Regions from separate parts of the Microbacterium hanjuni genome, predicted to be linked through region 2. Evidence: predicted binding sites of a transcription regulator. Region 2 holds the regulator's gene; each other region holds the start of a gene.
The links. The regulator HrcA, encoded in region 2, represses chaperone genes, less so after heat shock. The targets are predictions, from matches to a motif close to TTNGCACTCGNNNNNNNCGAGTGCNAA.
Positions count from the first base shown of each region.

Region 1: a site for HrcA is predicted at 5,292-5,318, ahead of groL (chaperonin GroEL). Genes of this name have one in related genera too.
Region 3: a site for HrcA is predicted at 3,799-3,825, ahead of groES (co-chaperone GroES). Genes of this name have one in related genera too.

Region 1 is NZ_JBIGIK010000003.1:291,327-298,163, reverse strand. It holds gene ACFXP5_RS13645 (DUF7882 family protein) at 1-183, opposite strand, end outside; gene ACFXP5_RS13640 (GAF and ANTAR domain-containing protein) at 389-1,093, shown strand; gene ACFXP5_RS13635 (ANTAR domain-containing protein) at 1,120-1,827, shown strand; gene ACFXP5_RS13630 (nitroreductase family protein) at 1,858-2,436, opposite strand; gene msrB (peptide-methionine (R)-S-oxide reductase MsrB) at 2,433-2,840, opposite strand; gene ACFXP5_RS13620 (DUF2332 family protein) at 2,915-3,904, shown strand; gene ACFXP5_RS13615 (DUF3263 domain-containing protein) at 3,914-4,168, shown strand; gene ACFXP5_RS13610 (LytR C-terminal domain-containing protein) at 4,204-4,812, shown strand; gene ACFXP5_RS13605 (cold-shock protein) at 4,978-5,178, shown strand; gene groL (chaperonin GroEL) at 5,357-6,837, shown strand, end outside.
Region 2 is NZ_JBIGIK010000001.1:518,237-525,073, reverse strand. It holds gene lepA (translation elongation factor 4) at 1-1,641, shown strand, start outside; gene ACFXP5_RS02715 (DUF1990 family protein) at 1,653-2,303, shown strand; gene hemW (radical SAM family heme chaperone HemW) at 2,303-3,520, shown strand; gene hrcA (heat-inducible transcriptional repressor HrcA) at 3,610-4,650, shown strand; gene dnaJ (molecular chaperone DnaJ) at 4,704-5,834, shown strand; gene ACFXP5_RS02695 (16S rRNA (uracil(1498)-N(3))-methyltransferase) at 5,837-6,568, shown strand; gene ACFXP5_RS02690 (HIT domain-containing protein) at 6,609-6,837, shown strand, end outside.
Region 3 is NZ_JBIGIK010000001.1:1,268,563-1,275,399, forward strand. It holds gene ACFXP5_RS06255 (hypothetical protein) at 1-682, shown strand, start outside; gene ACFXP5_RS06260 (ABC transporter substrate-binding protein) at 798-2,090, opposite strand; gene rarD (EamA family transporter RarD) at 2,283-3,236, opposite strand; gene groES (co-chaperone GroES) at 3,415-3,711, opposite strand; gene ACFXP5_RS06275 (Hsp70 family protein) at 4,099-5,883, shown strand; gene ACFXP5_RS06280 (helix-turn-helix transcriptional regulator) at 5,905-6,837, shown strand, end outside.

The DNA of each region.
Region 1 (6,837 bases), on a different contig from region 2:
TAGTCCGGCGCCCGGGTGGATCCACACCATGATGCGACCGGACCCGAGGCTGACGTCTTCTTTCCAACTGAAGAAGAAGCTCTCCGATCGGCGCAGCTTCGTCCCCATGACGATCTGCAGATGCGCAAGGAGCCGATCTTCGATCTCGGTCTTGGTGACGTTGTCGTACGTGAAATACCCCATGGCCCGACTTCCCAGTTCTTACGTGACGCGGCGAATGAATGAGCGTCGACCGGGGTCTGGGGCAACTACTTGCGAAGCTACACGCCGAGACGACATCCCACAACGCCCTCCCCGTCCTGATTGCATTTCAGCAGAGGATGTTAGCTTCGGAGTGACGGCACCAGGACCCAGCGCCACGTCACTCGATGAGGACAGGCGGTAATCCATGGGTAGGCCTTTGCCGGGCGATGATCGAGCTGCGTTCTCCGCGGCGCTCGCCCGAGTCACCGGAGCGCGGGCGGGCGACGATCTCTGCACGCCTTTCGTCGATGTCGTGGGCGTCAGCGGAGCAGCGATCTCCACCCTGGGGCGGCCGCTCGGCAGCGAGACCCTCTCGGCCAGCGACACCGTTGCGGCTCGGATCGCGGAGATCCAGATCGACCTGGGCGAAGGGCCGGGCTGGCGTGCCCTGAAGATGCGGCGCCCGATCCTCGAGTCCGACCTGCAGGCGGCCGGCGGCGCCGAATGGCCCCTCGCACGCGAGGCCCTGCGCGGACTCGGTATCGGCGGGCTGTACGCCTTCCCCCTGTACGTCGGGGAGCTCAGCGTCGGCTCCGTCGACCTCTACTCACCCACCCCGCACCGGCTGTCGCAGCGAGCGGTCGATGACGCCGGAGTCCTGGCGGTCATCGCATCACGGCGCCTGCTTCGTACCGCCCTCGACGATCTCGAGAACGTGGACGACGGTCTCGCCGACGGGCCCCATTCGCGGCGAGAGGTGCATCAGGCGTCGGGCATGGTCGCAGCCCAGCTCGGCCTCAGCGTCGACGACGCGATGCTCGTGCTGCGCGGGCGGGCGTTCTCCTCGGGACTCACCGTCGCACAGGTGGCGGCCGACGTCGTCGCTCGGCGCATGGTCTTCGAGCGCTGACCGACCCCGCGACCTACACTCGGACTATGGCCACTCGCGAAGATCAGCTTCTGCAGACAGTGTCGACGCTGGCCGACTCCCTCGTCGACGACTTCGACATCGTGGATCTCCTTCAGCTTCTCGTGGAAGAAAGCGCCCGCATCTTCGACGCCACGGCGGCGGGGATCCTCCTGGTCAGCCAGGATCGTGTTCTCGAAGTGATCGCCTCCACGAGCGAGCGCAGTGAATTCGTCGGGCTCATGCAGTTGCGCGCCGGAGAGGGCCCGTGCGTCGAGGCCGTGGCAACGGGCGCGGTCGTATCGGTGGCGGATCTCGCGAAGATCACCGACCGCTGGCCGGACTTCGCCGCCGATGCTCTCCGATCGGGCTTTGCCTCCATCCACGCCATCCCGATGCGCCTCCGCGACTCGGTGATCGGATCGCTGAACCTCTTCCGCGATCGTGTCGGTGAACTGAACGCCACCGACGCTGCGGCAGCGAAGACGCTGGCCGACATCGCGACGATCAGCATCCTGCAACACCGTCTCGTCGAAGAGTCCGTGGTCGCACAGGGGCAGCTGCAGCGCGCTCTCGACAGCCGAGTCGTGATCGAGCAGGCGAAGGGCTACATCGCGCAGAGCCACGACCTCGACATGGACGAAGCGTTCCGCCTCATCCGCGCCCACGCGCGCTCGACGCAGTCCCGGCTCAGCGACATCGCGGCCGACATCACGGCCGGACGCCTGACGCTCTGACCGCACAGCACGGCGGTCGCAGCATCCTGCTCACTCGTCGTCGGTCTGCTCCAGCTCGAGCGCCTTCTTGCCGCGCGGCATCCGCGAGAGGTGCCGGCGCGCGTCGACCGCTTTGCGCCGGGCCAGGCGGCGCACCGGCGGTTTGCCGCCGACGTACAGCCACCCCAGCAACTCTTCGTTCTTCTCCAGGCCGTGCGCTTTCGCGACCGCCTTGCTGCGTGTGTAGCTGCCGGTGCGCCACAGCACGCCCCACCCGGCGTCGTCCAGCAGCAGGCTGAGCATGTGGGCCACGCCCGAGGCGACCGCCTCCTGCTCCCACTTCGGCACCTTGTCGGTGCGTCGGTAGCTCGCCACGATCGCCAGGAGCAGGGGCGCCCGCATGGGCTTGGTCGAGAAGCCCTTCTCGCCCTCGGCCTTGGCGATCGCGCGGCCGAGCCGCTCCCGGTCGGTGCCGCGCAGTTCGACGACCCGCCACGGCCGCAGGGCGGAGTGATCCGCCACGCGCCCGGCAGCCGAGACGAAGGTCTCGATCTCGGCCCGCGTGGGTGCCTCGTCGGTGACTTTCGACCACGACCGTCGGGCTCGGACGGCCTCGAGCGCGCCTGTCACGCCTCGTCGCCCGGAGCGAACTCGAGGGCGAGGGAGTTCATGCAGTACCGGTCACCGGTCGGGGTGCCGTATCCGTCGGGGAAGACGTGGCCCAGGTGCGAGCCGCAGGTCGCGCAGCGCACCTCGGTGCGGGCCATTCCGAGCGAGCGGTCCTCGATGAGTTCGACAGCCTCGGGACGCACGGATTCGTAGAAGCTCGGCCATCCGCAGTTCGAATCGAACTTCGTGCCGCTCTGGAACAGCTCGGCGTGGCAGGCCGCGCAAGTGTACAGACCTGCTCGTGCCTCCTCGAGCAGTTCCCCGGTCCAGGCGCGCTCGGTGGCCGCCTGGCGGAGGACGGCGTACTGGTCGGGATCGAGCTCGGAGCGCCACTGCTCGTCGGTCTTGTTCACGGCGTAAGTCATGTGCTCCTCCTTTCCCCTCTATTCAACCCGACTGCAGAGGCGCCGGAGCCGTTCCAGCAGGGATGATGGGCGGGATGGATGAGGATGCTGCGGCCGCGGTCGCTTCCCGGTACCGCCGGTTCGCCGAGCTCGAGGCGCCGGGGCGTTCCGACCTCTACGCCGCGTGGGCCGACGGGGTCGCGGGCTCTCGCGTGGTGCAGGCCGTGTTGGCACGCATTCCGGCGACGCATCGCCAGCCTCCGCTGGTATTCGCGGTCACCCGTCTCCTCGGTGCGCCCGAGGCGGACTTCCCGACGTGGTCCCGATGGCTGGTCGCCCACGCGGACGAGGTCGTCGAAGAGTGCGGTGCGCGCAGCATCCAGACCAACGAACCCCTCCGGTGCGCAGCGCTGTTGCCCGCACTGTCGCTCATCGAGGGACCGATCGCGCTGCTGGAGGTGGGAGCGAGCGCCGGACTCTGCCTGTTCCCCGACCGGTACTCCTATCGATACGACGCCTCCGACGCGGTGGTGGCGCTCGATCCCGTCGACGGCGTGAGCGCGGTGGTGCTGGAGAGCACCCTGGTGGGGGCACCGCGGATGGCACTGCCCGAGATCGTCTGGCGCGCGGGGATCGACCTGCAGCCCCGATCGGCCGCCGATCCCGCCGACCGGGCGTGGATCACCGGGCTGGTGTGGCCGGGGGAGGAGGGTCGAGCCGAGCGGATGACCGCGGCGCTCGACATCGCCGCGTCCGATCCGCCGCTGCTGGTGGCGGGCGACGCGGTGGCGGGCCTGGCCGACCTCGCGGCGCTCGCACCCGCCGATGCGACGCTGGTGGTCACCACGCCGGGAGTGCTCGCCCACGTGGCGCGCGCGAACCGGGCCCCTCTCATCGCGGCTGCCCGCGCCGCCGGACGATGGATCACGCTCGATGACGTGGGGCTGCACGAGGGGTGGCGCGGTGTGCCCGACCCCTGGCCGCCGGGCTTCGCCCTCGCGCTGGACGGTGAGATCCTCGCGTCGGTCGATCCATTGGGCTCGCGCGTGGTGTGGCTCCGCGGTGGGGAGGAGTTCGGGGGTTAGCGTGACGAAGTGCCCCTGAGTGACCGTGATCGCGCCTTGCTCGCCTTCGAGGCGGAGTGGCGACGGCAGGGTGGCGCGAAAGAGGAAGCGATCCGCGCCGAGTTGGAGATGCCGCCCGCGCGGTACTACCAACTGCTGGGCCGGCTCATCGATACCGCCGAGGCGCTCGAGCACGACCCCATGCTGGTGCGGCGCCTGCGCCGCTTGCGCGACGCCCGCGAGGCGACACGCGCTGCCCGCGTGACGCGCGCGGGCTCGCGCTGACACGGCGCGAGCACCCTGGCGGGTAGCATCGTCGGGTGCCGAAAACGACCTTCCCGCGAGACCGCTTCGACGATCTCGCGGACGAAAGCGGCCGGGTCGGCGCTCATCGGGCCGAGAATCCGCGCATGCGCGGCGGCGCGATCTTCCTCTGGGCGGTCGCCGCGGTCGTCCTGCTGACGGTCGCCGGCATCTTCGCCACCCTGCTCATCTCGGGCCGCATCTCGCTGACGCCGGAGGCCGAGCCGACGGCGGCGCCCGCCCCCGTGGTCGTGCCGGTGCTGGACACCACCTCCACGGTGATCGTGTTGAACGCCTCTGGTCAGCCCGGACTCGCGACCGCCGTCAAGGACACGCTCGTCTCGGCGGGGTGGCCCGCGGAATCGGTGTTCCCCGGAGATGCGAGCTCGGGATTCGACACGACGACGGTCTACTACTCCCTGCCCGAGGACGAGGCGGCTGCGGCCGGAGTCGCCGAGGCCATCGGTGGCGCCGACGTGCAGCAGAGCAGCGTGTACGACGCCTACCCGGTCGAGGACGATCCTGACACCGACACCAACGAGACGGATGCGCTGCGCTTCGTGGTGGTCGTGGGCGCCGATCGTGCGACGGGGGAGACTCCGACGGTCGAGCAGACGGCCGGCTGAGCGCTGCCGGACGGGCGCACCGCCGCGCTCGCGCCCCCGAGAGGGCACTGTGTTTCGGGCCGGTAAATAGTTCGGTGCACGCGTGTCAACAGTTGCCCGTGCGGCCTGATCGGCGTCGCGCCGCGTGGTTACGATGGCGGCGTCCCACAGCATCAGGAGAGCAGCATGACCCAGGGCACCGTCAAATGGTTCAACGCCGAAAAGGGCTTCGGTTTCATCACCGCAGGTGATGGGCAGGACGTCTTCGTCCACTACTCGAACATCGACATGACGGGTTTCCGCGTGCTCGAAGAAGGGCAGGCCGTGGAGTTCACGGTCGGTACCGGTCAGAAGGGTCCGCAGGCCGAATCCGTTCGCGTGGTCTGACCCGCAGCATCCGCTTCACGCCGCAGCATCCGTCGTCGGATGCTGCGGCGTTTCTGCGTCCGGGAGCGGCGCGTGCAGCTTGCACTCGCCTTGGCAGAGTGCCAAGATGGGCATTAGCACTCGACTCCGTTGAGTGCTAAAGATCTGTTTACCCAACGTCCGGGAGGGACGACAACCCATGGCAAAAATCATCGCTTTCGATGAGGAGGCCCGTCGCGGTCTCGAGCGCGGCCTCAACATTCTCGCCGACGCCGTCAAGGTGACGCTGGGCCCCCGTGGCCGCAACGTCGTGCTCGAGAAGAAGTGGGGTGCCCCCACCATCACGAACGACGGCGTCTCGATCGCCAAGGAGATCGAACTCGACGACCCGTACGAGAAGATCGGTGCGGAACTCGTCAAGGAGGTCGCCAAGAAGACCGACGACGTCGCCGGTGACGGCACCACGACGGCCACCGTTCTGGCTCAGGCGCTCGTTCGCGAAGGCCTGCGCAACGTCGCGGCCGGCGCCGACCCGATCTCGCTCAAGAAGGGCATCGAGAAGGCCGTCAAGGCCATCACCGACGAGCTCCTCTCCAGCGCCAAGGAGGTCGAGTCCAAGGAGCAGATCGCTGCCACCGCATCGATCTCTGCTGCTGACCCCGCCATCGGCGCCCTGATCGCCGAGGCGATCGACAAGGTCGGCAAGGAAGGCGTCGTCACCGTCGAGGAGTCGAACACGTTCGGCACCGAGCTGGAGCTCACCGAGGGTATGCGTTTCGACAAGGGTTACATCAACCCTTACTTCGTGACCGACCCCGAGCGCCAGGAAGCGGTCTTCGAAGACCCCTACATCCTCATCGCGAACCAGAAGATCTCGAACATCAAGGATCTTCTCCCGATCGTCGACAAGGTGATCCAGGAGGGCAAGGAACTCCTCATCATCGCCGAGGACGTCGAGGGCGAAGCTCTCGCGACGCTCGTGCTCAACAAGATCCGCGGCATCTTCAAGTCGGTGGCCGTCAAGGCTCCCGGCTTCGGTGACCGTCGCAAGGCCCAGCTGCAGGACATCGCCATCCTCACCGGTGGTCAGGTCATCACGGAGGAGGTCGGTCTCAAGCTCGAGAACGCCACCACCGACCTGCTCGGCCGCGCTCGCAAGGTCATCGTCACCAAGGACGAGACCACGATCATCGAGGGCGCCGGCGAGGCGTCGGCGATCGAGGGTCGCGTCACCCAGATCCGTCGCGAGATCGAGAACACCGACAGCGACTACGACCGCGAGAAGCTGCAGGAGCGTCTGGCCAAGCTCGCCGGCGGCGTCGCCGTCATCAAGGCGGGTGCGGCGACCGAGGTCGAGCTCAAGGAGCGCAAGCACCGCATCGAGGATGCTGTCCGCAACGCGAAGGCAGCCGTCGAGGAGGGCATCGTCCCCGGTGGTGGCGTCGCGCTCATCCAGGCCGGTCACGCCGTTCTGGGTGGCCTCAACCTCACCGGTGACGAGGCAACGGGTGCGAACATCGTGCGCGTCGCCATCGAGGCTCCGCTCAAGCAGATCGCGCTCAACGCCGGTCTCGAGCCGGGTGTCGTCGCGAACACCGTCGCCGGTCTCCCGCTGGGTCACGGCCTCAACGCCGCGACCGGCGAGTACGGTGACCTGTTCGCACAGGGCATCATCGACCC
Region 2 (6,837 bases):
ATCAAGAGCCAGGCCGTGCGGATGCCGTGGGCATCCGCGACTCAGAACCACGCGCTCAATATGATCGACACGCCCGGCCACGTCGACTTCACCTACGAGGTGAGTCGTTCTCTCGCCGCGTGCGAGGGCGCCGTCCTGCTGGTGGATGCTGCGCAGGGAATCGAAGCGCAGACGCTCGCCAACCTGTACCTCGCTCTCGAGAACGATCTGACGATCATCCCGGTGCTGAACAAGATCGACCTCCCGGCTGCCGACCCCGAGAAGTTCGCGGCCGAGCTCGCAGGTCTGATCGGCGGTCGGGCGGAAGACGTCCTCCGTGTCAGCGGCAAGACGGGTCAAGGGGTCGAGGAACTCCTCGACCGCATCGTGCGTGACATTCCCGCGCCGAAGGGTGATCCGGATGCTCCGGCACGAGCGATGATCTTCGACTCGGTCTACGACGCCTACCGGGGCGTCATCACCTACGTGCGAATGATCGACGGAAGTCTCGAGTCGCGCGAGAAGATCCAGATGATGTCGACGCGGGCGACGCACGAACTCCTCGAGATCGGTGTGTCGAGCCCCGAGCCCACTCCCACGCGTGGTCTCGGCGTCGGCGAGGTCGGTTACCTGATCACCGGCGTGAAGGACGTGCGCCAGTCGAAGGTCGGCGACACGATCACGACGCACCGCAAGCCGGCGACCGAGGCGCTCCCGGGCTACACCGATCCGAAGCCCATGGTCTATTCGGGTCTCTACCCGCTCGAGGGAAGCGACTACGCCGACCTCCGTGAAGCGCTCGACAAGCTGAAGCTCTCCGACGCCTCGCTCGTGTACGAGCCCGAGACCTCGGTCGCGCTCGGCTTCGGGTTCCGCTGCGGTTTCCTCGGTCTGCTGCACCTCGAGATCATCACCGAGCGACTCGAGCGCGAGTTCGGCCTCGAGCTGATCGCCACAGCTCCCAGCGTCATCTACGAGGTGCTGACCGACACCGGCAGCACCGTCACCGTCACCAACCCGAGCGAATACCCCGATGGCCGGGTCGCTTCCGTTTCGGAGCCGATGGTGAAGGCGGCGATCCTGCTTCCGAAGGACTACGTCGGAACCGTGATGGAGCTGTGCCAGCAGCGGCGCGGTGCGCTTCTCGGCATGGACTACCTCAGCGAGGATCGCGTCGAGATCCGCTACAACATGCCGTTGGGCGAGATCGTCTTCGACTTCTTCGATCAGCTCAAGAGCCGCACCCAGGGCTACGCGAGTCTCGACTACGAGCCGACCGGCCAGCAGGAGGCCGACCTCGTCAAGGTCGACATACTCCTGCAGGGCGAAAAGGTCGACGCGTTCTCCGCGATCGTGCACCGGGAGAAGGCCTACGCCTACGGCACGCTCATGACCGAGCGCTTGCGCAAACTCATCCCGCGCCAGCAGTTCGAGATCCCGATCCAGGCCGCCATCGGTGCGCGGATCATCGCGCGCGAAAGCATCCGCGCGATCCGTAAGGACGTTCTGGCGAAGTGCTACGGCGGTGACATCAGCCGCAAGCGCAAGCTGCTCGAGAAGCAGAAGGAGGGCAAGAAGCGCATGAAGACCATCGGTCGTGTCGAGGTCCCCCAGGGTGCGTTCATCGCTGCCCTCTCGGGTGACGTCGAGGAAAAGAAGTAAGGCTGAACGTCATGCGCCGCGGGACCTTCCAAGACGAGACGGTCGACTACGCAGCAGTGGGGGGCACGCAAGCGGCTGACCTGATGCAGTATCCGCCCGAGCGTTCCGTGCCCGCCGAGCAGTCGTGGCGGATCGGGAGCGGCGAGGAGCGTTTCGCCTCCGCGGGTGAGGCGCTGCTGTCGTGGTCGGCGCAGCGCGAAGGCGGTCTGACGATCGCCGACGTCCGTCCGGCGGCCGGGCCTTCCTACACGGGCGTCGCCTACGACAGCGAGGGGCATCCGGTCGCGCCCAGCCGCATGGAGACCGACCAGCGTTTCGATGCGGATGGAACGCCGTTCGTCGGGCCGGGTACCACCCTGCACGTGCGCGGGCACGCGGGCCGCTACCGTGCCGACGCCGAGGCCCGGGTGATCTCGGTCATCGAAGAGCCCCGCCGCGTCGGTTTCGCGCTCGGCACCGTCGGAGGCTCCGTCGTCAGCGGCGAGGAACTGTTCCTGCTCGAATGGCGCGACAACGACGAGGTCTGGTTCACCGTGCGGGCGTTCGATCGCCCGGTCGCGTTCCTGTATCGGGTGTTCCCCGCGATGGTGCGCCAACGTCGGCGCGAGCTCTTCACGCGTTACCTGCGCGCGATCTCGCCGCTGTACACGACCCCCGCCTGATGGGATCCGCCTTACCTCTCGGCGATCCCGCGCCGCCCGACGGCGCCCTGCCCGCCGACCTGGTGCACGACCCGGCGACGCCGTTCGGGGTGTACGTCCACGTGCCGTTCTGCCGCGTGCGCTGCGGCTACTGCGACTTCAACACCTACACCGCGGGCGAACTGCGCGGTGCGCGTCAAGACCAGTACGCCGACACGGTGCTGCACGAGATCGCCCTCGCCCGCACGGTCCTGGAGCGGGCGGGCGCCCGCCGTCCCGCCGAGACGGTGTTCTTCGGTGGGGGAACGCCGACGCTGCTACCGGCCGGAGACCTCGCCCGGATGCTGCAGGGAGTGCGCGATCACCTGGGTGTGTCGGATGCTGCGGAGGTGACCGTCGAGGCGAACCCCGACACGGTCACCCCGGCCGTCGTCCGTGAGCTCGCTGCGGCGGGTGTCACCCGCTTGTCGATCGGCATGCAGTCTGCTCAGCCGCACGTGCTCGCCGTGCTCGACCGCACCCACGATCCCGCCAACGTGGCGGGTGCGGTCGCAGCCGCGCGCGACGCCGGACTCGCCGTCAGTCTCGACCTCATCTACGGCACGCCGGGGGAGAGCCTCGACGATTGGCGGATCTCGCTCGAGACGGCGATCGCACTCGGCCCCGACCATCTGTCGGCCTACGCGCTGATCGTGGAGGAGGGTACGAAGCTCGCCCGCCAGATCCGCCGCGGAGAGGTACCCACTCCCGACGACGACCTCGAGGCGGACATGTACGAGCTGGCCGACGACCTCCTCCAGGCGGCCGGCTTCGGGTGGTACGAGGTCTCCAACTGGGCGCGCGAGCCCCGCTTCCGCTCCCGTCACAATCTCGCCTACTGGCGGGGCACCGATTGGTGGGGGTTCGGCCCAGGGGCACACAGCCACGTCGCCGGTCTTCGCTGGTGGAACGTGAAGCATCCTGCCGCCTACGGCCAGAGGCTCGCGGCCGCAGAATCTCCCGCCGCGGCGCGCGAGCGTCCGGATGCTGCTGCGCGCCACCTGGAGACCGTGCTGCTGCGTTCGCGGATCAGCGAGGGGCTCGAGGTGTCGGAGCTGCTCGGCGAGGGACGTCATGCCGTCGCCGGACTGATCGCCGACGGACTCATCGAGGGCGGATCCGCCGTGCGCGGTCGCGTGGTGCTCACCCGCCGCGGCCGCTTGCTCGCCGACCGCGTCGTGCGCACGCTGACCGCGTGAGGAGCCTGGCGACGCTCCCAGCCCTGGCGGGTGTGATCAGCTAGAATTGGCACTCAGGTCTGATGAGTGCCAATCGCGGAGGAGGAGCCATGGTTTCGGAACGCGGACTCCAGGTGCTCCGTGCGATCGTGCAGGACTACGTCGACACGCGTGAGCCCGTCGGAAGCAAGGCCATCGTGGAGCGCCACGCCTTCGGTGTGTCGGCCGCGACGATCCGCAACGACATGGCGCTGCTGGAGGACGAAGAGCTCATCGCCGCACCCCACACGTCGTCGGGCCGCGTGCCGACCGACAAGGGCTATCGGGTGTTCGTCGACCACCTCGCCGAACTGCGTCCCCTCTCTTCGCCGCAGCGCACCGCGATCACCTCGTTCCTCGATGCCTCCGGTGATCTGGACGACCTGCTCGGACGCACCGTTCGAGCGCTCACCCAGCTGACCGGCCAGGTCGCGATCGTGCAGTACCCCTCCTTCGCCCGGGCGAACGTCTCGCACGTCGAGCTCGTCGATCTCGGCAGCGGGCGCCTGTTGATCGTGGTCGTCACCGACACCGGCCGGGTGTCGCAGCGGATCGCGCTCGTCCGACCCGAGCCGAGCGAAGCGGATCTGATCCAGCTGCGCCAGCGTGTTTCGGCCCTCGTGGTCGGGTCATCGGTGGGCGACGCCTCGCAGCGCGTGCACACCGTTCTGGCGACCGCCGCCTCGGCACCGGCGGGAGCGGATGCCGAGGTGCAACCCGTCCTGCGCGTGCTCGCGGAGGAGCTCGAGGAATTCCGTCAGGACCGGCTGGTCATGGCGGGAGCGGCAACGCTCGCGAAGCGCGAATCCGACTTCCGCGGCAGCATCTATCCGCTTCTGGAAGCCATCGAGGAGCAGGTGACCCTGCTGAAGCTCATGACCGACATGGTGGTGGACGACCAGGGCCTTGCTGCCAGCATCGGCCGCGAGAACGAGCAGTTCGGTCTCGGCGAGGCCTCGGTATTGGCGAGCGACTACGACGCCTCACGCGGCGGCGCGCGGGTCGGCCTGCTTGGGCCGACGCGCATGGATTACCCCTCACACCTCGCGGCGGTTCGTGCCGTCGCGCACTATTTGACCCGGATGCTCGAAGACGACGACTCTTCCCGCTGACGCGGCATCTGTAACCCGATCATCCCCGCGTACCCGCGGGCAGGAAGGCGATTGTGGCTGACCACTACGAAGTCCTCGGTGTCGAGCGCGACGCGAGCTCCGATGACATCAAGAAGGCGTACCGCCGTTTGGCGCGCCAGTTGCACCCCGACGTGAACCCCGGGGAGGATGCGTCCGAGAAGTTCAAGCTCGTCACGCACGCCTACGACGTTCTCAGTGACCCCGAGCAGCGCCGCCGTTACGACCTGGGCGGCGACGGCAACGCGTTCGGTGGCGGTGGCGGTGCGGCCGGTTTCGGCGGCTTCAACGACATCTTCGAGACCTTCTTCGGCGGGGGAGGCGGCGGCGGCGGTGCCCGCGGGCCCCGACCCCGCTCGCGCCGCGAGCGCGGGCAGGACGCGCTGGTGCGGGTGACCCTCACGCTCGATGAAGTGGTCTTCGGGGTGCATCGCGAGATGGAGGTCGACACGGCCGTCATCTGCGAGACCTGCCAGGGCGCCTGCACGCAGCCGGGCACCTCGGAAGTGACCTGCGACATCTGCCACGGCAGCGGTCACGTGCAGCGCACCGTGCGCAGCCTGCTGGGCAACGTCGTGACCAGCCAGCCGTGCGGCACCTGCCAGGGCCACGGCACGACGATCCCGTACCCCTGCGCCACCTGCCAGGGACAGGGCCGCGTGCGCGCACGCCGCACCGTCTCGGTCGACATCCCCGCCGGCGTCGAGACGGGCCTGCGGTTGCAGCTGCCGGGCTCGGGCGAAGTCGGACCCGCGGGCGGACCGCACGGCGATCTGTATCTCGAGGTCACCGTCGCCCCGCACGAGGTCTTCAGTCGCGACGGCGACGACCTGCTCGCCACGCTCGAGGTGTCGATGCCCGATGCGATCCTCGGAACGACCACCGCGATCGACGCCCTCGACGGTTCGGTCGAGCTGGAGGTGCGCGCCGGAGTGCAATCGGGCGACATCCTGACGATCAAGGGCCGGGGCATCACGCCCCTGCGCGGAACCCAGCGCGGCGACCTCAAGGTCGGTGTGCAGGTCGTGACGCCCACGCGCCTCGATGGCAAGGAGCGGGCTCTCATCGAGGACTTCGCCAAGCGCACCAAGTCGCCCGCGCCCCAGCTCGCCCAGTTCCACCAGGGCGTCTTCAGCAAGCTGCGCGACCGCTTCCGCAACGGCTGATCGTGGCGCTGCACTTCCTCGCCGATTCCGCGTCGGATGCGCGCCCCGGTGATGACGTCGTCCTCGACGGCGCCGAGGCGCATCACGCGGCGGCGGTGCGTCGCATCCGCGTCGACGAGCAGGTGACGGTGGGAGACGGTCGCGGAGCCTGGCTCACGGGGCACTGCGTCGCGGTCTCGCCCCGCGAGGTCGTGGTGCGCGTCGACGAGCGAACCGAGATCGACCCGCCCGTGCGCCGACTCGTGCTCGTGCAGGCTCTCGCCAAGGGCGATCGCGATGAGCTCGCCGTGCAGGCGGCGACCGAACTCGGCGTCGACGCGATCGTGCCGTGGCAGGCGGAGCGCAGCGTGTCCCGTTGGGATGCGAAGGCAGCCAAGGGCGTGGCTCGATGGAGCGCGATCGTCCGCGAGGCGGCCAAGCAGGCGCACCGGGCCTGGGTGCCCGAGGTCGCCGACCTGGCGCGCACGCCAGATCTGGTGCGCCTCGCATCGGGAACGCGGATGCTGGTGCTCGAGCCCGGGGCCCCCGAACCCCTGAGCGGCGCGGCCCTCGGGGGAGATGGCCAGGACGTGGTGCTGATCGTCGGGCCCGAGGGGGGAATCTCGCCGGCCGAGTCGGCGGCGTTGACCGCGGCCGGCGCGCAGTCGGTGCGTCTCGGCGACACGGTGCTCCGCACCTCCACGGCAGGGGCGGCCGCCCTCGCCGTCGCCAGCGTGCGCCTCGACCGCTGGTGACGCCCGGCTGCGCGGCTTCCGCCGCCGGTAGACTGGCGGCATGAGCGAGCCGTCGATCTTCACCCGCATCCTCGAGGGCGAGATCCCCTCGGAGATCGTCGCGGAGACCGAGAACGTCTTCGCGATCCGCGACATCGCGCCCCGTGCTCCCCTCCACCTGCTCGTCATCCCCAAGACCGCTGCCTACCGCAACGTGGTCGAGCTGGCGGCGGGCGATCCCGCGCTCCTCGCCGAGATGGTGGGGCTCGCCAGCTCCGTCGCGGCCGAGC
Region 3 (6,837 bases), 750 kb from region 2:
GGTGCACCTCGAGAACGACTCCGATGAGCCCGTGACGGTGACCGAGCTCACGCTCTCGTCGCCCGCCTTCACCGCGGTCGCGCAATGGGACGGGGCGTCGACCGTGCTGCAGCCGGGCCGGGCCGTGAACCTGCCGGTGTTCCTTCCCCCGCTGTCGTGCGCCGCACCCGCCGAGGTGACGATGACCGCGACGTTCGACGACGGCGCTGGCGCTCGCTCAGCGTCCACCCCGCTCGTCGACGAGCTCGGGGCGCTCCCCCGCCTCGTCGAGGCGGAGTGCGCGCGCGAGCGCACCGAAGCGGTGGCGAGGGTGACCGCGGTCGCCGGCGCCGCGCAGGCCGACGGCACGGCCCTGGTGTCGCTCGAGATCGAGCCGGTGGCGGATGCTGTCGGCACGGTCCGCCTGGTCGGCGTGCGCGGTACTCCGCTCCTGCGCTTCCCCGGTACCGAACAATGGCCCCTCGGCCTCACCCTGGACGGCTCGAGCACGCCCCGCGTCGTGGAGGTGCCGGTCGAGCCCCGGCGCTGCGACCCGCACGCGATCGCCGAGGACAAGGTCGGAACCCGGCTGACGCTGGTGGTGGAGATCGACGGCGAGGAGCTGGCCTTCCCCCTCCCCCGCACCGAGGGCCTCGCGGACACGCTGCTGACGTACGTCGCCGCGTCCTGCGGACTGACCTGAGCCGAGCATCCGCCCCCACCCGAGGCCGCGCGACGGCCGGAGGGCACGCGACGGCCGGAGGGCACGCAGAAGGGCCCGGGTCGAAACCCGGGCCCTTCCGCTGCTCAGCGGGAGATCACTCGGCGAGCGAGCCGAACTCCGTGGTCAGCAGGGTGTACTTGTTGTCGGCACCGTACTGGTAGATACCGATGTAGGCCTCGGTCGGGTCACCCTTCTCATCGAAGGTGATCGGACCGGAGACACCGTCGTAGTCGATGTCGGTGCCGTCGTTGACCAGCGCGAGGCAGGCGTCGAAGGTCTCGCACTTCTCGCCCTCCTCGGTGACCGACTGCAGGTTGTCGCGGATCGCGGTACCCGAGTCGTCCTTGGCCTGAGCCGCAGCGAGCGCAGCCACGATGACCGCGTCGTAGGACTCGGGTGCGTAGCTGAAGTCGGTGAGCGACGGGTCGACCTCGAGCAGGCGGGCCTGGAACTCGGTGTCGGCGGGGTTGCCGGGCAGGGTGCCCTGCGCGCCGTCGAGCGTGCCGGCCGGGAACTCGTACGTGTTCGACAGGTTGCCGTCCACGAAGTAGACCTGGTTGGCCGGGTAGCCCTGGGTGCTGACGAGCTCGGGGATGATCGAGGAGGTCTCCTCGAACGCGATCACGGCGATCGCGTCGGGCTCGGATGCGAGCAGCTCGTCGACCTGCGACGTGAAGACCGTGTCACCCGGGTTGTACGGGACGGCTGCGGTGACCTCGCCACCGGCGGCCTCGATGGCCGTGGTCGCGTTGTCCTTCAGGCCGATGCCGTAGGGGTCGTTGACGTAGATCATGCCGACCTTCTCGGCGCCGTTTCCGACGATGAGGTTACCCAGCACGCGGCCCTGGAGCACGTCCGAGGGAGCGGTACGCCAGTAGTAGCCGTCATCGTCGTAGTCGGTGAAGTCCGGCGAGGTGTTCGCCGGGGAGATCTGCACGATGCCCGCGTCGACGAACTGGTCGACGAAGGTGAACGAGACGCCCGAGGAGGCGGCGCCGATCGCGATGTCGACACCCGCGTCGACGAGCTCGCCGGCGGACTGGGTCGCGATGTCGGTCGTGGTGTCACCGGAGTCGCGCTCGGTGAGCTCGGTGGTGAAGGGGAAGGCGTCGCCGGCCGCTTCGATGTCGTTGACGGCGAGCTGAACGGCCGCGATCTCGGGCGGGCCGAGGAACGCCAGGTTGCCGGTCTGGGGCAGGATCGTGCCGACGTGGAAGACGCCGTCCGCCTCGGACACCGCTCCTGTTCCGGCATCGGGTTCGGAAGAACCGGAGGCTTCGCTGCCGCTGGTGCCTCCGGCGCAGCCGGCCATGACGAGCGCGCTGGCACCGATAACGGCGATACCGCCGATGATCTTGCCTGCACGCGAACGTGTGATGACGCTCATGTTGCTCCTTGCTGTGGATGAACGCGGGCACGGCTCGGGAAGCCTGCCCAGTGCCCTAAACCTATTGGGCCGCTCGTCTCCGCAGTGTTGCCGTTCGTTAACGCTGTGTAACGCGACCGAATCGTTATGAACGGCGGATGCTGCCGTCTCCCCGCGCGGAGTCGGCTGCGCCCGCTCCGCGACGACCTCGGATCAGGTCAGGTCGGCGACATCCGGGACGGCGGAACGGCCACGACGCGCGGCCACGATGGAGTCGGCAGTCAGGAGGATCAGCGCCACCCACACGAGGGCGAAGCCGACCCACCGCTCGGGCGGCATCGGCTCGCCGAGCAGGAAGGCGCCCGTGATGAACTGCAGGATCGGCGCCACGAATTGCAGCAGCCCGACGAGGATGAGCGGCGCGCGGCGCGCGCCCGCTGCGAAGAACAGCAGCGGCGTCGCGGTGACCGCGCCTGCCAGGAGGAGCAGCACGGCGTGGCCGGGGCCGGCGGTGAAGAGCGTGAGGCCACCGGTCGCCGCGACGATCCCGAGCTGCACGAGCGCGACCGGGAGCAACCAGAACGACTCGAGGGTGAGCCCGCTGACAGCATCCACCGCCGGACCGATCTGCTTCTTCACAAGCCCGTACAGCCCGAAGGAGGCGGCGAGCGTCAGCGCGATCCAGGGGAAGGTGCCGTAGCCGACGACGATGACGACGACAGCGATCACGGCGATGCCGATCGCCACCCACTGCGTGATGCGGAGGCGTTCGCGCAGCACGAGGACGCCGAGCAGCACGGTGACGATCGGGTTGATGAAGTAGCCGAGGCTCGTCTCGATGACGTGTCCGCTGAGGGCGCCGATCAGGAAGACCTGCCAGTTGACGTAGATCAATGCGCCCGCGAGGGCGGTCAGGGCGAGCAGCCGGGGCTGGCGCACGATCGCCCAGAGGGCGGACCACCCGCGGATGACGGCGAGGAGAACGATGCAGAAGACGAGCGACAGCGCGATCCGCCACCCCACGACCTCCCACGCGCCGGTGGGCACCAGGAGAAGGAAATACAGCGGCAGGAAGCCCCACATGAGGTACGCGACGAAGGCGTAGATCCCGCCCAGAGCGGTCTCGCGAGAGGCTGCGGCCTCGGAACCGGGTGCGGGCTGGGTCATCCGGTCTGTCACCTCCCCAGCCTACGTCGGGCACTCCCGGCCGAGCCGCGCAGCCGGCGGGCGCAGCTGCCGAGATCGAGCGGATTCCTGCCATCCGTCCGACCGGTCCGACAGTCGCAGGGAACAGAGAAAGGGCCCGGATGCTGGGAAGCATCCGGGCCCTTCGACAGAACTGCGATCAGCGAACAACGACCGCCAGGACGTCGCGAGCCGAGAGCACGAGGTACTCGTCGGCGCCGAACTTCACTTCGGTGCCGCCGTACTTGCTGTAGATGACGCGGTCGCCGACGGCAACGTCGATCGGAACGCGGTTGCCGTTGTCGTCGATGCGACCGGGGCCGACGGCCACGACCTCGCCCTCCTGGGGCTTCTCCTTGGCGGTGTCGGGGATGACGAGCCCACTGGAGGTGGTCTGCTCTGCCTCGACCTGCTGGATGACGATGCGGTCCTCGAGCGGCTTGATGGAAACCGACACGGTCTACCTCTTCTTTCTTCACGCTTCGGTACAGAAGACTTGTTAGCACCCACACGGGGAGAGTGCTAACGCAAGTCTAGGGAACTGCTGGCACTCATGCAACGCGAGTGCCAACCCGCAAGGCGCTGGGAACCCATTCCGCTCGGCGGAATCCTGTGCCATACTTTCGCCAAACAGTCGCCTAGCAGGGGCCGCGAAGCGACGGGGAACACGGCGTGCACAGGGGTGTGCACGCGGTGCTGGGGAAGCACGTTCGTGCATCCCTCAAAGGGGGAAATAGTAATGCCGGCTCCATATTTTCTTGCGGTCGACCTGGGGACCAGTCGTACCGCAGCAGCTGTCGCCAGACGTAGTTCTGACGGCAGCTTCGTTTCGACGGTGCTGCCGTTGGGGCGATCATCCGACATCGCGCCGACGGCGGTGTACGTCGACGAGGGGGAACTCCTCTTCGGCGACGCCGCCGAGCGGCGCGGGGCCTCTCGGCCCGACCGATTGGTGCGGGAGTTCAAACGTCGCGTCGGCGACGACGTGCCGATCGTGGCCGGCGACCGGCGTCTCGCGGCGGAAGACCTCTACGCGGCCACGGTCGCCTGGGTCATCGGCGTCGCGAACGAGCGGGAGGGCGGCCACCCCGCGGGGATCGCGATCACCGTGCCGGTGAGCTGGGGACAGCATCGCCGCACCCTCGTCGCCGATGCTCTCGCTCAGCGGGGCTGGGGCGAGGCCGAGCTCATCACCGAGCCCGAGGCTGCCGCCCGCCACTACGAATCGACCAATCCGCTCGCCGAAGGGCACGCCCTCGCGGTGTACGACCTCGGCGGTGGCACCTTCGACGCCGTGGTGCTGCGCAAAGCCGCAGACGGCACGGTGCGCGTCGTCGGCGAGCCGGTCGGTCTGCCCGATCTGGGCGGCGCCGACTTCGACGACGTCGTGATCCGCCACGTGCTGCGCGCCGGCGGACCCGCCGTGGCCGCGCTCCTCGACGCGCCGGGCGGTCGACTGTCGGTGAACGCCCTCCGTCGCGAATGCGTCGAAGCGAAGGAATCGCTCTCCTTCGACTCGGAAGCGGTCATCCCGGTGCTCGCCGGGGGCACGCAGGAGACCATCCGTCTCACGCGCGTCGAGTTCGAAGACATGATCGAGCCCGATCTGGCGCGCACCGTCGAGTGCTTCGCCCGCGCGCTCGATCGCGCGCAGATCGACGCCGACGGTGTCGACGCGATCCTCCTCACCGGCGGCTCATCGCGCATCCCGCGCATCGCGCAGTTGCTGTCCGAGACCTTCGAGCGCCCGATCGCGATCGACGCCGACCCGAAGGCGATCATCGCGCTGGGTGCAGCGCGAGTGGCGGCGGATGCTGCGAACGCGCGCGTTCTCGCCGCAGCCGTGGTCGATGCCGATGCTGACGCCGACCCGCTCGCCGAGCTGGTCGCCACCGCCGCCCCCGTCGCCGCGAGCCGGCGGCCGTGGTTCCGGCGGACGCCCTCCTCGGTGATGGTGGTCGCGGGCTCCCTGGTCGTGGCGGCGGGCATCGTCGTCACGAGCGCATCCGCCCTCGGCACGCACAGTCCCGAGGTGTCGGCGCCCGCCGCCCTCTTCCTCGACGACGCCCGAGCCCTCGGTTCGGAGGTGCAGCTGAACGAACCCGCCCAGCTCGTGTCGTTCCCCACCGAGTCGGAGGCGGAGGTCGAGGCGGAGAAGCCGGTGGTGCCCGAGAGCGGGCCGCAATCGCCGCGCTCCGACTTCGGGGGCGCCAAGGCGAAGGCTCGCGGCGTCGTGCCGACGCCCACCTCCCCCGCCCCGCAGCAGGCCACTGGCGACACACCGCCCGCCCCGGCCCCGCGCAACGACAGCCCCACGAAGCCCTCGGGTGAGTCGCCGTCGAACCCGTCGACCGCCGACACGCGGGATGACGCGCCGCAGACGCCGGCGCCTCAGCCGACCGTCGACCCGGAGCCGGAGCCGACCACACCGGCCGAGGAGAATCCGAGCCCGACCCCCGAACCCGTCCCGTCCGACCCGGCCCCCGAGCCGACACCGACGGATCCGCCGGCCGATCCGACGCCCACCGAGACTCCGGCAGCGGATCCACCGTCGGACCCGGCACCGTCGGAGGCGCCTCCAGCGGATCCCGCGCCTTCCGAGACCGTCGACCCGTCCACGACCGCCTGACCCGGCGACGGATACGCAACCATGTCGACTCGTACGTCGGCTGCCTCGGCCTTTGCTGCCCCGGCGCCCACACTCCTGCCCCGTTCAGCTCGCACGCACGTCAACACCCTCGGAACCGAAGGTGTGGGCATACGCCTGCTCGTCGTCGGTACCGCCGGTTCCGGCAAGACCCGGCTGCTGCGTGAACTGACCTCCCTCCTCGCGGAACGCGGCCTCGCCGTCTGGTCAGCGGCCTCCGCCGCCGATGTCGCCGACGTTCCGGACGATCACGTGATGGTCGTGGACGACGCCCACCTCGCCGATGCCGAAACCCTCGAGGCGATCGCGAACCGCGTGGCCGACCCGGCCGCGTCGCTCATCGTCGCCACCCGATCGTGGCCCTTGCCCGACATGCTCGTGAAGGTCGCCGCCGAACTCGAGCGGTCGCACCCGCCGATCGTGCTCGGACACGTCAGCGCCACGGAGGTCTCCGCCCACCTGGCCGAGACCGGGCGGCTCATGGAACGGCGCTGCCTCGACGACATCCTCGAACTCACTTCCCGCTTCAGCTGGCTGGTGTCCGAGGCGATCATGGTCCACGATGACCTGACCTGCCCGGGCGGGCCCCACTCCAGTGTCAGCGAGAGTCTCCGCGACCTCATCGCGCACCGCCTCGACGGCCTCGACGCCGCCACCCGCGCCGCCGTCGTCGCGGCGTGCCTGGCCCAGAGCGTGGGCAACCCGTCGCCGCTCACCGAGCAGACCGCCTTGGCCGGGTACGCCGCCGGGCTGCTGCAACGCAACGGCCTGCCCGCACCGGTCGTCGCCCAGGCCGTGCGCGCGACCGTACCGGTCGAGCGCCTCATCGAGGAGTACGCCGCGTCGTACGACACGTCCGCGAGCCTTCCGCCGACCGAGCTTGTCGGGAGCGTCCGTGATCCGCGCATCGTGCAGGCTTTGCTCGCACTGGGCGAT